2 regions of the Edaphosphingomonas haloaromaticamans genome follow, and region 1 is predicted to be linked to the other one. Evidence: riboswitches for the same ligand, from Rfam matches in the RefSeq annotation. Region 1 holds a riboswitch; the other holds the start of a gene.
The links. Region 1 has a riboswitch for cobalamin ahead of BHE75_RS19290 (TonB-dependent receptor plug domain-containing protein). Riboswitches for the same ligand answer to the same signal wherever they lie in the genome.
Positions count from the first base shown of each region.

Region 2: another riboswitch for cobalamin. It lies ahead of BHE75_RS06095 (TonB-dependent receptor plug domain-containing protein); the one in region 1 lies ahead of BHE75_RS19290 (TonB-dependent receptor plug domain-containing protein).

Region 1 covers NZ_MIPT01000001.1:4,155,877-4,166,122, forward strand. Annotated here, with positions in the region: gene rimP (ribosome maturation protein RimP) at 1-152, opposite strand, end outside; gene BHE75_RS19265 (SAM-dependent methyltransferase) at 359-1,591, shown strand; gene BHE75_RS19270 (PQQ-dependent sugar dehydrogenase) at 1,684-2,838, shown strand; gene BHE75_RS19275 (hypothetical protein) at 2,863-3,522, opposite strand; gene BHE75_RS19280 (TMEM165/GDT1 family protein) at 3,811-4,380, shown strand; gene BHE75_RS19285 (DUF1636 domain-containing protein) at 4,451-4,858, opposite strand; gene BHE75_RS19290 (TonB-dependent receptor plug domain-containing protein) at 4,873-6,831, opposite strand; cobalamin riboswitch at 6,966-7,157, opposite strand; gene BHE75_RS19295 (ABC transporter ATP-binding protein) at 7,179-7,955, opposite strand; gene BHE75_RS19300 (FecCD family ABC transporter permease) at 7,949-8,935, opposite strand; partial or broken gene BHE75_RS23565 (ABC transporter substrate-binding protein) at 9,016-9,837, shown strand; gene bluB (5,6-dimethylbenzimidazole synthase) at 9,848-10,246, opposite strand, start outside.
Region 2 covers NZ_MIPT01000001.1:1,305,850-1,316,095, reverse strand. Annotated here, with positions in the region: gene cobN (cobaltochelatase subunit CobN) at 1-385, opposite strand, end outside; gene cobW (cobalamin biosynthesis protein CobW) at 385-1,419, opposite strand; gene BHE75_RS06105 (HoxN/HupN/NixA family nickel/cobalt transporter) at 1,416-2,474, opposite strand; gene BHE75_RS06100 (PepSY domain-containing protein) at 2,471-3,973, opposite strand; gene BHE75_RS06095 (TonB-dependent receptor plug domain-containing protein) at 3,988-5,967, opposite strand; cobalamin riboswitch at 6,141-6,386, opposite strand; gene BHE75_RS06090 (hypothetical protein) at 6,488-6,910, opposite strand; gene BHE75_RS06085 (sterol desaturase family protein) at 6,907-7,818, opposite strand; gene BHE75_RS06080 (TetR/AcrR family transcriptional regulator) at 7,843-8,532, opposite strand; gene BHE75_RS06075 (tyrosine-protein phosphatase) at 8,663-9,850, opposite strand; gene BHE75_RS06070 (SDR family NAD(P)-dependent oxidoreductase) at 9,872-10,246, opposite strand, start outside.

The DNA.
Region 1 (10,246 bases):
TCGAGCTGGCGGGTGTCGGGCCGCTCCGCCATCACCTGCAGGGTCGGATCGGACTTGCCGCCGAACATCGCGACGCGCACGAGCGCGAGCCCGAGCGCCTGCGCCTCGGGTTCGATCAGCTTCGTCAATGCGGCGATGTCCGCGTCCGCCATATGCCTCCTTCGTCGAGCATGCGACCCTGGCGCCGGCCCCGGAGCGGAGCCGACCTCGCCAATGCCACCAATGTCGAGAGAGACTGCGATATAGGCGATCGCCCACCGTTCGGCAAGCGGAGTCGGCAATGCCTGCGCGCGCTTGATAATCGGCTGTTTTGCGGCTCTATTCGCCTACCAAGGTCCGCGAAGGAGGCTGGTTGCCGATGTGGTTACTCGATCGGATGCTCTCCGGCATCGTCAAGCGGGGGGTGCTCCACGTCACCTACGCCGACGGCACTGAAAAGGCCTATGGCACGGCCACGCCCGGCTGGGCGGAGATTCGGATTCGCTTCACCGACAAGGGCGCGCCCAACTTCATCGCCCGCAATCCGCGCCTGGGCGCCGCCGAGGCCTGGATGGACGGCCGCCTCACCGTGGAGGGCGACGATGTCCGCGGCCTCATCGATCTGCTGCGCGGCAATGCGCCGTGGGAGAAAGGCGGCGACAAGCTGAAGGCCAGCTTCTGGCGCGAACAGCTGCAAAGCATTCTCGCGCGGCTCGACCGGATCAACTGGGAACGCCGGTCCCGGCGCAACGTCGCCCATCATTATGACCTGAACGGCCGGCTCTACGACCTCTTCCTCGACAAGGACCGCCAATATAGCTGCGCCTATTTCACCGATCCCGGCAACTCGCTGGAACAGGCGCAGGCCGACAAGAAGGCCCATATCGCCGCCAAGCTGGACCTGAAGCCCGGCCAGAAGGTGCTGGACATCGGCTGCGGCTGGGGCGGCATGGCGCTCTACCTCCATCGCGTCGCCGACGTCGACGTGCTCGGCATCACCCTGTCCGAGGAACAGCTCGCCGTCGCCCGCCGCCGCGCCCAGGAAGCCGGCGTCGCCGATCGGGTAAAGTTCGAGCTGATCGACTATCGCGAGGTGCAGGGCCAGTTCGATCGCATCGTCTCGGTCGGCATGTTCGAGCATGTCGGCCCGCCGCACTACCGCACCTTCTTCGACAAGTGCCGCACGCTGCTGGCCGAGGACGGGGTGATGCTGATCCACACCATCGGCCGGATGGGCAAGCCTTCGACCACCAATGCCTTCACCGCCAAATATATCTTCCCCGGCGGCTATATCCCGGCCCTGTCCGAAGTGGTTTCGGCCAGCGAGCGGAGCAAGCTGATCCTCTCCGACCTCGAAACGCTGCGCGTCCATTATGCCTGGACGCTCGACATCTGGTATGATCGCACCGTCGCCGCGCGGGCGGAGATCGAGGCGCTTTACGACGCCCGCTTCTATCGCATGTGGCTGTTCTACCTTGCCGGCGCGGCCGCGGCCTTCCGCCATGGCGGCATGTGCAACTACCAGCTCCAATATATCCGCCGCCGCGATGCCCTGCCCTATACGCGGGACTATATCGCCGAGGCCGAGCGCGAGCTGCGCGCGAAGGCATGACAAAATATTTCCCGGAAGGACGCCCCTTCCGGGAAACATCCGCTTTTGTCAGGACGTTGCGCAACGATCCCGATCCGACCCGGAGCCAGGCCATGCATCGTCCCACATCCTTCATCCTGCCGGCCATCGCCCTGCTGGCCGCCTGCGGCGGCGCGGGCGAGGAAGGCAATGCCGCCGCGCCGGCCACGGCCGCGGGCGCGGCCGCCGACAAGCCCTTCGTCGTCACCGTCGTCGCCGATTTCGATTCGCCCTGGGCGATGACGTTCCTGCCCGACGGCCGGATGCTGGTGACGGAAAAGGCCGGGCGGATGCTGCTGGTTTCGGCGGACGGCAAGGCCGCGACCCCGCTGGCGGGCATTCCGGCGGTGGACAGCGAAGGCCAGGGCGCGCTGATGGATGTGGTGCTGCACCCGAAATTCGCCGAGAACCGGCTCGTCTATTTCAGCTTTTCGGAGAAGGGCGAAGGCGGCAAGGGCGTGGCGCTGGCACGCGGCACCCTTGCCGAAAGCCCCGCCCCGGCCCTGCGCGACGTGCAGGTGATCTTCCGCGCCAGCCCCTATGTGGAGGGCGACGGCCATTATTCGGGCCGCATCGCCTTCGCCCCCGACGGCCATCTGTTCTTCACCAATGGCGAGCGGCAGAAATTCGATCCCGCGCAGGACCCGAAATCGACGCTGGGCAAGGTGCTCCGCCTGAACGACGACGGCATGCCGGCCAAGGGCAATCCGCTGGCGGCCAGGGGCTTCCACCCGGCGATCTGGAGCTACGGCCACCGCAATCTGCTGGGCCTCGCCTTCGACGCGCAGGGCAATTTATGGGAACAGGAAATGGGCCCGCGCCATGGCGACGAGCTCAACCTGATCCTGCCCGGCCGCAATTACGGCTACCCCATCGTATCCAACGGCGATCATTATGACGGCCGGCCCATCCCCGATCACGATACCCGGCCGGACCTGGAAGCGCCCAAGGTCTATTGGAAGCCGGCCATCTCGCCCGCCGGGCTGATGATCTATTCGGGCGACATGTTCCCCGAATGGAAGGGCAGCGCCTTCATCGGCGCGATGAACACGCCGGGGCTGGTGCGCGTGGCGCTGGACGGCACCAGCGCCGCCAAGGCCGACCAATGGGACATGGACGGCCAGCGCATCCGCGAGGTGGAGCAGGGCCCCGACGGCGCGATCTGGCTGCTGGAGGACGGCCTGCGCGGATCGCAGGGCCGCCTGCTCAGGCTGACGCCCCGGCGATAGCGCCGCCCCCTGCCGGGGAGCCAATCACCCCTTGGGCGTGAACCTGGCGACGCAGCTTGCCATCACCCCGGCCGGCGGCCCCAGCTTCACCATCGTCGCCAGCGCTTCCGATCTGAGCGCGACGGCCGCATCGGGCTTGAGGCCGCGCGCGGCGATGCCGGCGCCGATCTTGGCATCCAGCGCGCGGTTCATCGGGGTGAATTCCGCCAGCCTGTCCTTATAGGCGCTGGTCGGGCCGCCCAGCGTCTTGTTGAGGAATGCGCCCAGCGCATAGCAGCCGGTCTCCGCCCGCAGCGCATCCTGCGGCAGATCGATCGGGCCGCCGGCGGGCTCCTGCGTCTGCGGATAGGCGGCCGCGCAGGCAGGGGCCAGATCCTGCCACTTGCCAGCACTGATTCCCGCTTCGAGCTGAGGCATGCGCGCGGCGACGGCGGCGGCGCGCGACTGATCGAAGCTCTTGCCCTCGGCGCCCGCCAGCAGGGCGTAATGCATGATGCCCGCCTGCCGGTCGAAGGGCAGAGCCGCCGCCACGTTGCCGCCGCCGGCCGCCCGCGCGCCGAGCGCCGCCACCACGCCGCAGGTGGCGGCGCGATCGATCGGGTCGTCCGGCAAGGTAAGAGCCTTCGGCCCACAGCCGGAAAGCGCCAGGCCCATCAGGACCGGCGCGGCGATAACGACCCGCATTCCATTCTCCTCGTTCAAGCTCATGCTCGATACACGCGAAACCGGGCCGGGTTCCCCCTCCCCATTGCCAATGCGACGGATCGGGGCTAATGCGCGGCCGTCATCTGGGGAGTAGCCAGCCGCCCGACGGGCGGATTGCCTGCGTCAACATACTCGGTCGAGAGGCCGTGGCGCGGCAGGGGCGGGAGACCGCCCGGGCGAGACCAATGACGTCGCACTTTCGCCTGGCCGGGCGGGAGGTGCGATGTCGTTGGATTCATCGCCGCCCGGCCCGGAGATCGACCGTCCATGGAAGCCCTGCTCACCTCGACCGCGCTGGTCGCGCTTGCCGAGATCGGCGACAAGACCCAGCTGCTGGCGATCGTGCTCGCCACCCGGTTCAAGCGGCCCTGGCCGATCGTGGCCGGCATATTGGTGGCGACGCTGGCCAACCATTTCCTTGCCGCGCTGATCGGCTCCAATGTCGCAGCCCTGCTGGACGGCACATGGTTCCGCTATCTCGTCGCCTTCTCCTTCATCGCCATGGCGGCGTGGACGCTGATCCCCGACAAGCTGGACGATGTGGAGACGAAGCCTGCCCGCTTCGGCGCCTTCATGACCACGGTGATCGCCTTCTTCCTGGTCGAGATGGGGGACAAGACCCAGATCGCCACCGTCGCGCTGGGCGCTCGCTTCCACGATGTGATCGCGGTCACGGCCGGCACCACGCTGGGGATGATGATCGCCAACGTGCCCGCCGTCTTCCTGGGCAACGAACTGGTCAAGCGCGTGCCGATGCGCGTCGTCCACGCCATCGCGGCGCTCCTGTTCCTGGCGATCGGCCTGTGGCTCGTCGCGCAGACGGCCGGCTGGCTGTAACGCCGGCCCCGCCTCCAGGGCGCTGAGACGCCCTGGAAAGGCTCAGGCGCCGGACGTGCCTAACCAGGGTTCAATCGGCGACGAAACCGGGCGGGGGCACCCGGACGATGAAATGCCCCTTCACCCCTTCCGGCCATTCCCGGAAGGGCACCCTTCCCTCCTCGCTCGCGGCGTGGCGGACGGCGTAGTCGAGGATCGCGCGGGCCGCGTCCCCGGTCGGCGCGAACCGGCCGAGGACATAGCCGGTGCGGCCCGGCGCGCGGATATGGACGGTGCAATGCTCGCTGCAGGCGAACAGGCACGGCATCTCCTGGATGGCGATATGCGCCGTATCCGGATCGGTGGCCTGCACCGCGCGCAGCGCCTCCGCCAGCCGCGCGCCGCCGCGAACCCCCTCCCCATCCTCGCGGGATGCGACGGAGTGGCGGCAGCTATTGCAGACGACCACGGCGGGTCCGTCGGCGACGCGCGTCAGCATCTCATCCCTCCCGATCAGAACCGCGCGCGGACGCCGCCATAGACGCTGCGGCCCAGCGTGCCGTAGCGGTAGACGGTCTGATAATCCTCGTCGAACAGGTTCTCGATCCGGCCGAACAGGCGCACGCCCCCGCCCAGATCATATTCCGCCCGCAGGTCCACCAGCGTGTAATCGTCCAGCCGGCGGTTGTTGCCGGCATCGTCGTAGCTCTTGCCCGCCCAGCGGACGGCAGCGCCCGTGGTCAGCCCGAACGGCCATTGGTAGCTGATCGATCCGTTGGCGGCGTTGCGGGGCCGGCGCGACAGCCACTTTCCGGTGTCCCGGTTCTCCGCATCGATCCAGCTGTAATTGCCGTCCACCAGCAGGCGATCGGAAAGCTTCAGCGACGCCGTTGCCTCGATCCCGCGCGAACGGGTGCGGGCGATGTTGAGATAATAGCCGAAGCGCGCGTCGCCCGCCGGCGTCAGGCAGAGCGGATCGATCTCGTCGGGATCGGTGGGCGCCGGAAAGGGGCAGCTGTAGAAATCGATCTGGTCCTTCGTCCGCCGATCGAACCAGGTGGCGCCCAGGGTCAGCGCGTCGCTGAACAGATGCTGCTCGATGCCGGCCTCCCAGCCCCTGGCGCGTTCCGGCGAGAGGGTGGTGTTCCCATATTCCGAGTAGAGCTGGTAGAGCGTCGGCGCCTTGAATCCTTCGGCATAGCTCGCCCGCAGCACCGTGCCGGTGGGCAGCGACCAGGCGCCGCCGCCGGCGAACTGGGTCTTGCCGCCATAGGTCTTGTGGTCGTCGTGCCGCACGCCGCCATTGACGGTCAGGCCCGGCAGCACCTCGCCGGTAAGCTGGGCATAGAGGCTGGTGATGCCGGCATGGCCGCGCACCGGATCGGGCACCGGAATGGCGAGCGAGGCCGCCGGCGACACGGTGCGGAAGCGCGAGCGTTCATTCTCGACCCCGAACAGCGCCGTCCACGTGTCGGTGATCGCGAAGCTGCCCTGATATTCGAAGCGACGGTTGCGCCCGGCCGCGTCGAAGGTCTGCTGGCGCTGGCGGGTGGGATCGTAATTGTCGCGATCCGTGTCGGTATAGCCGAAGGCGAAGCGGTTGCGGAACCGGCCGTCCAGCAGCGCGACGTTCAGGCCGGCATAGCCCACGAATTCGCGGTTGATGCCATATTCCGCCGTATCCCCGGCAAAGCCGTCTATCTCCGTCCGCCCGCGCGAATAATAGCCGCGAACGTCGGCGCTGACGCCGTCGGCGATCTCCAGCTCGGCCCGGCCGGTGAGGCTGCGGTTGCTGTAACCGTCCCGCTCGCCTCCGCCCTGATCGGCGCGGATGGCGGAAATGCCGTCCGTGGTGAAGACGTTGCCGCCGATCCGCCAGGCCAGCGGCCCGGTGCGGCCGCCAAGGCCGGCGCGGGCGTTCACGGTGTCGCGCGATCCCGCCTCGACATCGAAGCTCGCCTCCAGATCCTTTTCCGGCATGGCGGTGACGACGTTGACGACGCCGCCAATGGCCTGGCTGCCCCACAGGATCGACTGCGGCCCGCGCAGCACCTCGATCCGCTGGGCATCGCCGACCAGCAGGTTGGCGAAATTATAGCCGCCGCTGGTGGAGGACGGATCGTTGAGCTTGACGCCGTCGATCACCACCACCGTCTGCTCCGCCTCGGCGCCGCGGATGCGGACGGAGGTGACGGTGCCGTAACCGCCGTTGCGCGAAACGGTGACGCCGGGCGTCCGCCACAGCAGCTCGGTGACGCCGATATCCTGGGCGCGGTCGATCGCCGCCTTGTCCAGCACCGTGACGGAGGAGGCCAGCCGATCGATGGCGATGGGCGCGCGGGTGGCGGTGACGATGATCGCGCCGCCATCATAATCCGGCGGCGTCGCCGCATCGGGCACGGGTGCCACCTGCACCTCGGCAAAGGCCGGCGCGGACAGGAGGAAACTGGTAAGAAGAACAGATCTCAACATCGAACATATCCCCAAAAGGCGGACATGCCGCGCCGTTCGGGGAGACAGGATGATCGACCTCGCCCCCCGCGCGAACGCGGCCACGATGTCGTCGCGCGGGGCAAACCCGTCCGCTCGGCGCACCCTGGCCGGACGAAGGACGACCGCGACGGGCAGGTCTCCTGGCTCGCGGGTCAGCGCCGGTCCGGGCCGCCTTCTCGGGACGGGACGTCCCAATGGCATATGGCCCGATGGCTCACCGCTTACAGTTGCAGGGGCAGCCGGGGTATTCCACCCCGTTCCCTTTTCATCCCCGTCGCCGGGGAACCTGTCGCGACGGGGGCGATAGTCCGGCCGGGCCGGGCCGGTCAACCATGATGGCTGATCGGCACCACCAGCCGGCGCCCTTCTACCTCGCCGATCCAGGCGCGGACGCCGTAGACGTCGGCCAGCCGATCGGCCGTCAGCACCCGATCGGGCGGGCCATCCGCCACCAGCCGGCCGTGATGCAGCAGCAGCAGCCGATCGCAATGGCCGGCGGCGAGCGAAAGATCGTGGAGCACGGCCACTACCAGCGCGCCGGCATCGGCCTGGCGGCGCAGCAGCGCCATCACCTCGAGCTGATGGCCGGGATCGAGCGCGGCCAGCGGCTCGTCCGCGATCAGCGCGGGCGCCTCCACCGCCAGCGCGCGGGCCAGCAGCACGCGCGCGCGCTCGCCGCCGGAAAGCTCGGTCGCCACCCGGCCGCGCAGGTGCCCGATATCCGCCTGCTCGATCGCCCGGTCGATCGCGGCGACATCCGCCTCGCCGATCCGCGACAGCGGCGCCAGATGCGGCAGCCGGCCGAGCGCCACCAGCCGTTCCACGGTGAGCGGCCAGTGCAGCGTCTGCCCCTGCGGCAGATAGGCGATGCGGCGGGCAAGGGCCGCGCGGGACAGGCGCGCCACCGGCTGCCCATCCACCCGCACGCCGCCGCCGGATAGCGGCACGAGGCCGAGCAAGGCCCGCACCAGCGTGGACTTGCCGGCGCCGTTGGGGCCGATCACGCCGATCAGCCTGCCCGGCGCCAGATCGGCATCGACATCCGCCAGCACGGCGCGGCGGCCCAGCGCCACGCCCAGACGTTCCGCCCGGATCGTCACCATAGCCGGCGCTCCCGCATCAGATGGACAAGGAAGATCGGCACGCCCAGGAAGGCGGTGACGACGCCCAGCTTGAGTTCCGCCGTGGTCGGGATGATGCGGACGGCGACATCCGCCAGGGTGAGCAGCGCCGCCCCCGCCAGCACCGACGGCAGCAGGATCGCCGAGGGCGACCGATCGGTGAGCGGGCGGACGAGATGGGGCACGATCAGCCCGACGAAGCCGATCGACCCCGATATCGCCACCGCGCCGCCGACGCCGATCGCCACGCCCAGCAGCAGGCGCAGCCGGGTGCGGCGGAGATCGATGCCGAGCGAGGTCGCGCCATCCTCCCCCAAGGTCAGCGCGTCGAGCGCGCGGCCGTCCCACAGCAGCAGGAGCAAGCCGATGGCGATGCAGGGCAGCGCGATCCAGACATGCTCGAACGATCGATCCTCCAGCGATCCCATCAGCCAGGTCATGATCTCCATCGCCGCGAAGGGGTTGGGCGAAAGGTTGAGCGAAAGACTGGTGCCGGCGACCGCCAGCGTGCTGACGGCGATGCCGGCGAGGATCAGCGTCAGCGGGCTTTCCGATCGGCCGGAAAGCAGGCCGAGCAGGCCGAGGCCGGCAAAGGCGCCGGCGATGGCGAGCAGCGGCAGCAGCAGCGGATGCCAGTTGGCGAGGCCGAAATAGAGCGCGATCACAGCGCCCAGCGCCGCGGTGCTGGAAACGCCCAGCACCGAAGGCTCCGCCAGCGGGTTGCGCAGATAGCCCTGCAGCGTGGCGCCGCTGACGCCGAGCATCGCGCCGACGCCCAAGCCGAGCAACGCGCGCGGCAGGCGGAGATCGACCAGGATGGTGCGTGCGACATCGTCGCCCGCGCCGCCCAGAACCGCCGCCATCCGCGCCCAGCCGAGCGAGACCGATCCCACCGCGAGCGATGCGAGGCCGGCCGCGAGAACGAGCAGGCCGAGCCCGCCGAGCAGAAGCAGCCGGTTCATGCCCACATCCCCAAATCCGATGCTCCATCCCATGGATCGCCGCTTGTGCCCCGGCCGGCAACTTGCCATGCCGGCGCGCGATGAAAGCGATCGTCCTTCGCCTCGCGGCCATGTCCGCCGCCTGCCTGCCGATGACGGCCGGCGCCGCAAGCGGACCGCCGCAGCGGATCGTTTCGCTCAACCTCTGCGCCGATCAATATCTGATGGCGCTGGCCGATCCGGGGCAGATCGCCGCGCTTTCCGCCTTCGCCCGCGATCCGGCGATGTCGGCCGGCGCGGCGCTGGCCGCCCGGCTGCCGGTGGCGCGCGGCAATGCCGAAGACGTGCTTTCGCGCAAGCCCGACCTGATCCTCGCCAGCCCCTATCGCCGGCGCGAGCTGCTGGCCGCGATCAAGGGCGGGGAGCGGATCACCGTCAACCTGCCGCCGGCCGAAAGCTATGCCGATATCCTGGCCCAGATCCGGCTGGTGGCGGCCGCCGTGGGACATCCCAATCGCGGCGAGGCGCTGATCCGGCGGATGGAGGCCGATCTCGCGACCATCCCCGCGAACGGGCACGGCCAGGTCGCCGCTTATTACCAGCGGCGCGGCTACATGACCGGCACGGGCACGCTGATCGACGACCTGATGGCGCGGGTGGGGCTGGTCAATCTGGCCGGCAAGCTGGGCAAGGGCCCGCTGGCGCGGGTTTCGCTGGAGGAGATGGTGGCGGCCGCGCCCGATTATCTGATCGTCGAAAGCGCGACCGGCACCGTCGCCGACCAGGGCACCGAGATGCTGCACCATCCGGCGCTCAGCCGCATTGCGCGCATCGCCCTGCCCCAGGCATGGACGGTGTGCGGCGGCCCCGCTTATGTGACGGCGGCGCGCAGCCTGGCCGAGCAGGTCGGCCGCATCCGCGGCGCACGGCAGCTCAGCGCGCAACGACATTGCCCCGCCAGTCCTGCCGGCCCTGCCAGCCCCGCCGTTCAAGCTCGGGCACGTCGGAGGCCGCCAGCGGATAGCCGATGCAGAGCAGGGCGATCATCCGCCAGCGATCGGGCAGGTCGAGCATGGCGCGGACCGCCGCCGGATCGACGATCGATACCCAGCCGAGGCCGATGCCCCGCGTCCGCGCCGCGAGCCACAGCGTGTGGATCGCCATCACCGTGGAATAAGCCAGCGCCTCCGGCATGGTGGCGATGCCGAGGCCGTGCCCCGCCTCCGGCCCGTCATCCGAGAAGACCGCCAGCACGCCGGGCGCCTCGCGCAGGCCGTGGAGCTTGAGCGAGCGATAGAGATCCAGCCGGGCGGCATCGGCAACAAGCGCCGC
Region 2 (10,246 bases), 2.9 Mb from region 1:
TGGATGCCGCCGCCAGCGCCGGATCGGGATCGCTGCCGTTGGAAAGCGCCGCGAAGGCGATGCCCCTTTCGCGCGCGACGGCGGCGATCTCGTCGACGCCATAGGGCCAGTAGCTCTTGCCGCCGAGCAGGATGACGCAGACGAACCGCGCCTTCGCGATCACCTTCTCCACATAGAGATCGGCCGAATAGGGATGCCTGAGCTGGAGCAGGTTGGCGAGGCGGATGCGCAGCCCCCCATCCCCCAGCCGCGCTGCCGCCTGGGCGAAGCAGGCCAGCTCGCTGTCCGCCACTGTCAGCACCACGATATCGCCGGGCGACTGATCGAGGTCGATCGCCTCGTCGCCGTTCGATATCGTGCCCGGCGTGGCGGAAAGCAGGTGCATCAGCCGAGCACCCCGGCCAGTCCCGCCTCGATCGCGGCCCGGTCCATCCCCTTCTGGCCGATCACCACCAGTTGCGACGCCCGCGCCTCGCCCGGATGCCATGCCCGGTCGAAATGATGCTGGATGCGCGGCCCCACCGCCTGCACCACCAGCCGCGCCGCCTTGCCGGCCACGGCGATCATGCCCTTCACGCGCAATATGTCGTGCGCGGCGATCAGCGTTCCCAGCCGGTCCGCCAGCGCCGCGGCATCGGCCACGTCGCCGCCGCGCACCACGAAGCTGTCGAAATCGTCATGGTCATGATCCTCCTCGCCGTCATGGTGGGAGGGGCGCGTGTCGAGATCGTCCTCCGCCCCCGCGCCGATGCCCAGCAACACGGCCGCGTCAATCACGCCATGATCGGCGCGCACGATCCTGACACCGGCCCGCGTCTCGCCCGCCAGCGCCGCCTCGATCCCGGCCAGCGCGCCGGTCTCGACGAGATCGCACTTGTTCAGCACCACCATGTCCGCGCAGGCGAGCTGGTCCTCGAACAATTCCTCCAGCGGGCTGTCATGGTCGAGCGATTGGTCCGCCGCGCGCGCCGCCGCCAGCGCCGCCTCGTCGGCGGCGAAGCGGCCGGCCGCCACCGCATCGGCATCGATCAGCGCAATCACGCCGTCCACCGTCGCCCGCGTGCGAATGTCCGGCCACTGGAACGCCTTCACCAGCGGCTTGGGCAGCGCCAGGCCCGATGTCTCGATGATGATATGCTCTGGCGGGTTGGGGCGACTGAGCAGCCTGGTCATCGTCGGCAGGAAATCGTCCGCCACGGTGCAGCAGATGCAGCCATTGGCCAGCTCAACGATATCCTCTTCCGGGCAGGTCGCGTCGTTGCAGCCCTTCACCAGATCGCCGTCGACGCCGACATCGCCGAACTCGTTGATGATAAGCGCCAGCCGCCGGCCCCCGGCATTGGCGATCAAGTGGCGGATCAGCGTGGTCTTGCCCGCGCCCAGAAAGCCGGTGATGACGGTGGTGGGTATCCTGTTCATGCCTGCGTCTCCGGCAAGGGGGTGGGGATCGCCTGCGCCTCGATCGCGTCGAAGCCCTTCCAGCGATAGATGATCGCGCTCAGGCCCCAGCAGGCCACGAACAGGCCGATGATGAGGAAACCGAGCATGTTGAATTGTTCGGAAAGCGCCGCGGCCCCCGCCCAGGGTGCGCCGGTCAGTCCGAATTTCTCGGAAAGCAGCGCCGCCGTCTGGATGCCGCCGATCACCAGCGCGACCAACGCCGAAACCAGCGTGATCGTCATGTTGTAGTAAAGCTTGCGGATCGGCTTCACGAACGCCCATTCATAGGCGCCCAGCATGATCGCCCCGTCGGCGGTGTCGATCAGCGCCATGCCGACCGCGAACAGCACCGGCAGCACCAGCACCGTGCCCAGCGATATGCCGTCCGCCGCATGCGCGCCGGAAAGGCCCAGTATCGCCACCTCGGTCGCGGTATCGAACCCCAGCCCGAACAGGAAGCCCAGCGGCGCCATGTGCCAGCTCTTGCGGACGAGGCGGAACAGCGGGCGGAATATCCGCGCCAGCAGGCCGCGTCCGGCCAGCAGCATGTCGAGGTCCTCCTCCACATAGGCGCCACCGTTCCGCACCTGGCGGAACCGCTCCCACACGCTGCGCAGGATCACCAGGTTCATGATCGCGATGGCGAACAGAAAGCCCGCCGATATGATCGTGGCGATCACGCCCCCGGTCTCGCCCAGCGCCTCGAAATCGGCAAGCGTGCTGGCGGCGATCGCGATGGCGGTCGCCGCGATCAGCACGATCGCCGAATGGCCGATCGCGAACCACAGGCCCACCGCCACCGGCCGCTGCCCGTCCTGCATCAGCTTGCGGGTCACATTGTCGATCGCAGCGATATGATCGGCATCCACGGCATGGCGCAGGCCCAAACTGTAGGCGAGGAAGGCGGTGCCCAGCATCACCGAATTGCCGGCGAACACCGCCCAGGCCCAGATCCAGGCGGCGATGTTGGCGGCGATCAGCCCCGCGAACAGCAGGGTGATCCGCCGCCGGATGGGCGGGGAGGCGTTGGTCATGGCGTTGCTCCCTCGATGGCGATGATGCGTGCGCCGCGCTGGCGGCGCCTGCGGTTGCGGACCCTGCGGAAATCGCGGCCCACCGCGCGGAAGCCCATCCACGTCCCCGTGGCGCAGACGAGGGTGACGGCCGCCAGCAGCGGCAGCACCACGATGTCGCGGATCGGGCGGAGGCGCAGCGCCGGCAGATCCAGGCTGTGGAGGCCGTCCATCAGCCAGCGGAAGGCCCGGCCGTTGCCGTCGAAGGCCCGGATCAGCCGGCCGGTGGCGGGATCGATGTAGAGCCGCGTCCGCTCGGCATCGTCCAGCACCGCCCGCCACACCGGCAGCGTCACCGGATATTTGTGGGCGTAATAATAATCGTCCTCGCCGCGCATCAGCTCCAGCGCGGCCACCGGCGGCCCGTTCGCCAGCGCGGCCGCCAGCTCGTCCCGGGCCAGCGGCGCCGGCCGGCCGTCGCCGCCCAGCCGGATGCGGCGGCCATCGGCGAAGACGGCAGCAAGGTAAGTCCGTCCGCCAAGCGGCGCCGACTCCAACCGCACCGTGCCCGGCGGCAGGGCGGGCAGCCGGCCGATCGCGGCGGCCACATCGCCCCAGCGCATCAGCCCGGCCAGCCGCTCGCGCTCGGCAAATCCCGCCTCGCTCTCCAGGAAGCCCCAGGGGTTCATCGAAAGCAGCCCGCTCGTCACCCAGCTCAGCGTCAGCAGGCCGAAGAACAGGCCCGCCATGTGATGCCACCACCAGAGCCCGCGATAAGGCGATGCGATCCGGCCCCGCCGGTTGCGGCGCAGGCGGGCGATGCCCACCCACAAGCCCGTCACGGTCAGGAAACAGCCGGTGAAGGCGCTCCAGATCACCATCTGGGACCAGAGCGCCCCGTCCTGCCGCAGCAGTGTCGGGTAGAGCCAGTGCGGCACCGCCCCCAGCCAGCCCCAGAAGCGCTCGGCCCGGCTGGTCTGCTGCACCACCTCGCCCGATGCGGCCACATAGGCGGTGGCGCCGCCGGCATAATCGATGCGGTGCATCGGCTGGTGGCGGCGGAAGGTCTGCACCGTCCACTGGTCCATGCCCGTGGGCACCGCCGCCAGCGCATCCCCGCCGATGCCGTAATGGCGGCCGAAGGACCGGCCCACCGCCAGCGCCTCCGCTTCGGAAAGGCCATCGATCGGCCGGCCGGTCGCAAGGTCGATACTGGCCGGCATCGCCCGCATCTGCGCGATCGGCCGGCCGGGATCGATGGCGGGCGTGGCGCGCAGCACCGCCCGGCCCGCCATCATCTCCACCCGTGCGGCGGAAAGCGGCATGTCCGCCGGCAGTCCGGCATGGGCCAGCGTCGCCGCCGGCAGGTTCAGGGGGGCCAGCCCCCTGATCTGCTCGTCGGGCATCAGTCGGGGATAGTCCCAATAGAGCATGACGAAGCCGGACAGGCACCAGATCGTCATCACCAGCCCCACCGCCACGCCCAGCCAGCGGTGGAGGAACAGGATGGGTCGCAGCATCGCGCCCTCCCCGCTCAGAAGCTCAGGCCATAGCTTGCCCGCAGCGTGCGGGGCACGCCGCGCACGCCGTAGAGGAAGCGGCCGCTGCCATCGTCGCGCGGTGCCGTGCGATAGCCGCTCGTCGCATATTCCCTGTCGAACAGATTCTCGATGTTGATGCCCACGCGATGCCGGCGGGCGTCGCCGTCCGGGTAGAAATGCAGGCCGATGTCGACCAGCGCGTAATTGCCGTAGTTGCGGCGGCCGAAGCCCGGCAGCGTCGACCAGGCATCCCCCACCCAGTTCACGGTGACGTTGGCGCCGAACGGCAGCCCGGCCGGCGCATAGGCGATGGCGCCACTGGCGAACTGCTTGGGCGTCCGATCGCGCTGCCGGTCTGACCCGGCATCGCGCGACCGGGTATAGCTGTAGCTGGCGCTCAGCTGCCAGCCGTCGCCCAGCGCCGCGGCCGCCTGCGCATCCACGCCGCGCACCTTCACCCGCCCGTCGGAATTCATGAAGATGCCGTCGGGATAGGCCGGGTCGTCGTAGCTCACGTCGATCAGATTATCGATCCGCCGCGCGAACAGGCCCGCCTGCCAGCTGACCGCGCCGCCCGCGAACGGCAGCTTGCCGCCCAGCGTTGCGTTGACGTTCAGGCTCTCCTCGGGTGCCAGGTTGGGGTTACCCTTCTCGCAACAGGGATCGATCTGGTAGAGCTGCGAGGCATCGGGCAGCAGGAAGGATGTGCCCCCCACGCCTTCGACATAGAGATTGTCGCTGATGTCGAACCGGCCGGTGACGTTCCACACCGTCTTCTTCGCCCCGCCGGTCTCGTTGTAGCGCAGGCCCGCCGCCAGCCGCGCGCGGCGCGAAAGATCGTCCGTCGTGCGCACCTGGAAGATTCCGGCATGCACATTCTCGCGCGTCTTGCCGATCAGCAGCACATCGTCGCGGCCGTTGAACTTCTGGTAATCATAGCCGACCAGATATTCGAGGCCGCGATGCGGCCGCAGCTTCACCAGCGCGCTGGCGCCGTAATCGCGATATCCCCAGAAGGTGCCGGGCGGGAAGATGGTGATCGGCTCGCCCGTCGCCAGATCGTTGCGGATCTGCACATAGGCGGTCTTCCAGTCGTGATAATAGCCCTTCAGGAAGAACTGGATCGCATCGCTGCCGGTATAGTCCAGCCGGACGCTGGCGATCTCCTCGTTGCGATCGTTGCGGCTCTCGCGCACCAGCGTGGCGTTGGCGTTGTCAAGGTTCGCTTCGGTGTGCTGATATTGCAGGTTCAGGGCGATATCGCCGCCGAAATCATATTGATATTTGCCGCCAACGGACCAGACGTCATAGCCGCGCCTGCGGTCGGTGGCGCTGGGCTCCATCTCGGTGAACGGGCGATATCCCTCCGCCCGGTTGTGCGATGCATAGGCCACGAACCGGTGCCGGCCGATGCTGCCCCGCACATAGCCGTCCAGGCTGGTGCCCGCCCGGCTGTCGACGCTGCCGTTGGCCTGGCCGTTGAAGTCGTCGGTGAACGATCGGGTGACGACGTTGATCACGCCCGCCGCCGCCTGCGTGCCGTAGAACAGGCTCTCTCCGCCCTTCAGCACCTCCACCCGCTCGATCATGCTGGCGGGCAGCGTGTCGTTGGGCGATGTGCCGCCATAAAGCCGGTTGTTGATGCGGATGCCGTCGACGGTCCACAGCACGTCCTTGGTCCGCGATCCCTGCAAGGCCAGGTCGACATAGCTGAACGGCCCGCTCGCCGGGCGGATATAGAGGCCGGGCACGGATTGCAGCGCGGTCGCCACGTCCATGGCCCCGCTGTCGCGCACCTGCCGCTCGGTGACGACCCCGATCGCGCTGCCGTAGCGCGCAATCTCCTGCGGCAGGGTCTGCTCCAGCCCCGCGCCGGTGACGATGATGTCCTCCATATCCCCGGCGTGGGCGATCTGGCTGGAACAGGCGATGACGGCGGCAAGCGCCGCCCTGGAAACGAATTGGGAATACATTCGGGCAAGACCCCGTCCGGCGTCAGCGAACCTGACGGGAGCGTCCGCGTGAACGGCCGGCGCGCATGGCCGGCGGACGCCATTGGCGCCGGGCACGCGAACCGGTGCGGCCCCCGCCGCACGTGCGTCGCTCAGACGGAGTTCCGTGCCACGGCCAGCCCCTGGGCCACAGCAAGAGCGACCAGACGCCGGCAGGTCTCCTGGCTCGCGGGTCATCGCTTGATGCACGGCCTTCCCAGGCCTCGCATGATTTAGCGTCCGGCCCAGTGGCTGCCCGCCCCGGTCATCGGGGGCAGGCGATATGCATCGCGCTCGCCGCTTACAGTTGCAGGGACAGCCGCGGATTTGGGCAGCCGAGGCCGCCCGCACCGCATTCCCTATTAAGCCCCTCTCGGGGCACCGGCGCGATCATGAAGGCATCGTTTCGGATGCCTTCGCGCAGTTCCTTAGGAAAATATGAGGGAATGTCCAACCCTTTTCGGGTGGAGGGGAAGCGCTCCGGGCGCCGCCCCTTGCCCGTTCAGTTCCAGGCGTTCCACACCAGCGCCAGGAAGCCGGCACCGAAGGCGAGGTTCAGGATCGGCAGCCCCTTGAGCGCCTCCCGCGATTCCGGCCTGGCGAAGCGGCGGGCGACCATGCTGGGCGTCCACAGCAGCCACAGCTCGGCCGTGGCGACGGTGATCAGCGCGGCGATGCCCGCCCAATAGCCGTAATCGGCCATCACCATGTCACGCGCGCTGAGCGGCGCCACCGGCACCGCGCCGGTCATCATCAGGCCCACCGTCATCGGCACGGCCAGCACCAGCGGCAGCAGCAGCGCGGGATGGGCGATGAAGCCGGCCAGCCGGCTGCCCTCCAGCGCCGGCACCGAAAGGCGCAAACTCGCCAGCAGCGCGAAAAAGGCGATGACGGCCGCAATCGTCCAGGCGTCCGGCGGCGTCATTCCGCCGCCTCCAGCCCGGCCGCCGGCCGCATGCCCTTGCCCGGCCCGTCCGCCTCGAAGGTCTTGCCCGGCTTGCCGAACAGCACGTTCAGCCTGGTCCGCCAATCCGGCGCGGCGCGGAAATCGCGGGCGAGGTAGCGGAATTCATGCAGCAGGATCGTGCCGGGATTGTTCGAATTCACCGGCCGCGTCAGGCCGTAGACGGGCGGCGTATGATCTTCCAGCCGCTGATAGGTGCCGAACACATGGTCCCAGATGTTCAGAAGCCCGCCATAGTTGCGATCGATGTAGAGCGGGTTGCTGGCATGGTGCACGGCATGGTTGCTGGGCGTGCAGAACAGCCATTCGAACCAGGGCGCGAACCGGCCGACCCGCTCGGTATGGCAGAGCGACTGGAAGGCCGGCGCGCTCATCGCGATCAGCACCAGCACCAGCGGGTTGAAGCCCAGCAGCGCCAGCGGCCCCCAGGCGATGAAGCGATACACGGTCGAAAAGGGCGTGTGCCGCAGGTTGACGGTGAAGTCGTAGATCTCGGCCGAATGGTGGATCGAATGGTCCGCCCACAGGATGCGCACCTCATGGCCGATGCGGTGGAACCAGTAATAGCCGAATTCGCCGACGAGGAAGTAGATGGGCAGCGTCCACAGCTCCACCGGCACGCGCAGCGGCGTGATGTTGTAGAGCATGAACATTCCCGCGATCAGCAGCCCGTTCAGGATCACCGCCTCCAGGAGCGGGCCGAAGGGGAACAGCACGATATTGGCCAGCCCCTCGCCGCCCAGCGGCCGCTTGCCCTCGCGCCAGCGCAGGAAAATCTCCGATATCACGAAGAACAGCAGGAATATGCCCGCCCCCGTGCCATATATGGTGATGGCCTTCGCCACCGTCGTCGCCAGATCGCCTTCCATCCCTCTAACCCGCCTTCTTCTCGCTTATGCCGGTTGGTCCCCTGATGGCGCCGCCGTCATGGCGGTGATCGCATCGATCAGTCGCGCCACCTGATAATCGTAGAAATCGTCGAAATGCCCCGGCCGCTCGACCATCCCGATCATCGTGCGGATGGGTTCGCGCACGCGGGGGTCGATCTCCTCCACCGCCTCCGGCGCGATCCGATATCGCGCCGCGCGGTTGTGCAGTTCCAGGTTGATCCCACTCATGATGACGCCCCACACCCACAGCACGGCGCGGGAAAGCGCATCGCCCTCCAGCCCCAGCCGCCGGAGCGCCTCGACCAGCACCAGCGTGCGATCCAGCCACGCGATCGATGCCTGGCCGCCCTCCCAGGTCAGCATGGTGATGAGGGGAGGATGGTTGAGGAAGAAGGCGCGCACCGCGTGGCACCAGGCTGCGATCGCCTCGGCGGGCGTCGCATCCTCCGCCACCGGGATCACCAGCCCCTTCAGCACATGCTCGGTCAGCGCCTGCAGCAGATCGTTGCTGCTGCCGAAATAGGTGTAGATCGCCATCGGCGTCACGCCCAGCTCACGGGCCAGCGCGTTGAGCGAGAAGGGCGCGTCGGGTTGCCGCTCCATCAACTCGACCGCCGCGGCGAGGATCGCCTCGCGCGAATGCCGGGGCCGCCGCCCCCTGCGCGCATCGCCCTTCAAAGGCTGCGCCGTCATGGAATCATCGCCCGGATCATCTTTTCTCTATGCCATATATTATACGGCATACAAGATGATCCGGGATCACGAAAACGGCCATCCGACTGTTAATCGGATGGCCGTTTCGGGAAAGTCCGGCGGGATCAGATCAGGAAGGAAGGCCGGTAAGGTAACGCGCCTTCAGCGCCGCCACATCGGCGTCGCTCAGGCCCAGGCCGTTCTTCACATAAGCGTCGAACGAACCATAAGCCCGCTCCACCTCGTCGAACGCCGCCTGGAGATATTCGGGCCGCACGCCCAGCACCGGCTCCAGCTTCGCCCGATCGAGCCCGCCGGGCAGCGGCCCCGCCCCGGCCGCCTTGGCCAGCATGGCATAGGTCGCCTCATTCTTGGCGCGCAGATAATCGTTGCTGGCGAGATAATCGGCCATCACCGTCTCGCGCGGCACGCCGAGCAGGGTCAGGATCACCGCCGTCGCCCAGCCGGTGCGGTCCTTGCCGGCGGTGCAGTGGTAGAGCGTGGGGCCGGCCTCCGGCGCCTCCAGTTTCTCCAGCAACGCGCGGTAGGATGTCCGCGCGCTATCCAGCGACACGAAATCGCGATTGGCCGCCACCAGCATCTCGGCGCCCTTGCCGGCGGCGATCGCCTCGCCCGCCTTGCGCATGTCGCCGCCCAGCGTGCCCTTGCTGTCCGCCGCCACGTCCAGCACGATCGGCTCGGCGCCCGCCGGCAGGCGATCGGGCTCGCGCTGGCGCTCGCTCACGGTGCGCAGGTCGGCCACCAGGCGGATGCCGAGGCCGCCCTCCCCCATCGCCGCCAGATCGGCATCGCTCAACCTGTCGAGCTGGTCCGATCGGTAGATCAGCCCCATCTTCACCCAGCGGCCGTCGGCGGTGCGATAACCGCCTATGTCGCGCAGATTATGGGCCGTCGGCAGATGCAGCCCGCGATCGGCCACCACCAGCGGCGCGCCCTGATCGGGCACCAGCGCGAAGAACCAGCGCCGCCCCGGCTCGAGCCCGGAAACGCGCAGGTCGCCGTCCGCCCCGCCCTGCCCCACGGCCCTGTCGCGCGGGATCGCCGCCGGATCGTGCCCGGCATAGACGGTCACCTTGCCGGCCCCCGGCGCCGTCCAGCGCAGGTGATAGCCCCCATCCTCCTGCACCACGGCGGCGACGGTGAAGGGAATGACGCCGCTCTGCCGCTGGTCGGCGACGGCCGCCGGCCGCTCCGCCGCCGTGCCCGCGCAACCCGCGAGCGCCGGCAGCGCCGCCGCCAGCGCCAGCGCGATCGCCGCGCGGAATGCCCCCGCGCGCCTCGCCTGCTGATCCGTCATTCCCCTCTCCTCTTGCTTATTTCACACCCGCTGGGATGAGATATTGCCGCCGTCCACGACGATTTCGGCCGCCGTGACATAGCTTGCCTCGTCCGAAAGCAGGAAGCGCACGACGCGGCCGATCTCCTCCGGCTGGCCGACCCGGTCGAGCAGGATGCGGTTTTCGAACCAGCGTTCGGGCAGCGCATCGAGCGCCGGCTGCATCATCGGCGTGCGGATCTGCCCCGGCGAAACCGAATTGACGCGGATGCCGTCCCGCGCCAGCCGATCGGCCATCGACCGGACGAGCGAGAGGATGCCGCCCTTGGCCGCGCTGTAGATCGGGTTCATGGCATTGCCGAGCGTGGCGTTGATCGATGCGATCGCCACGATGGCCGATCCCGGTTGCGCCTTCAG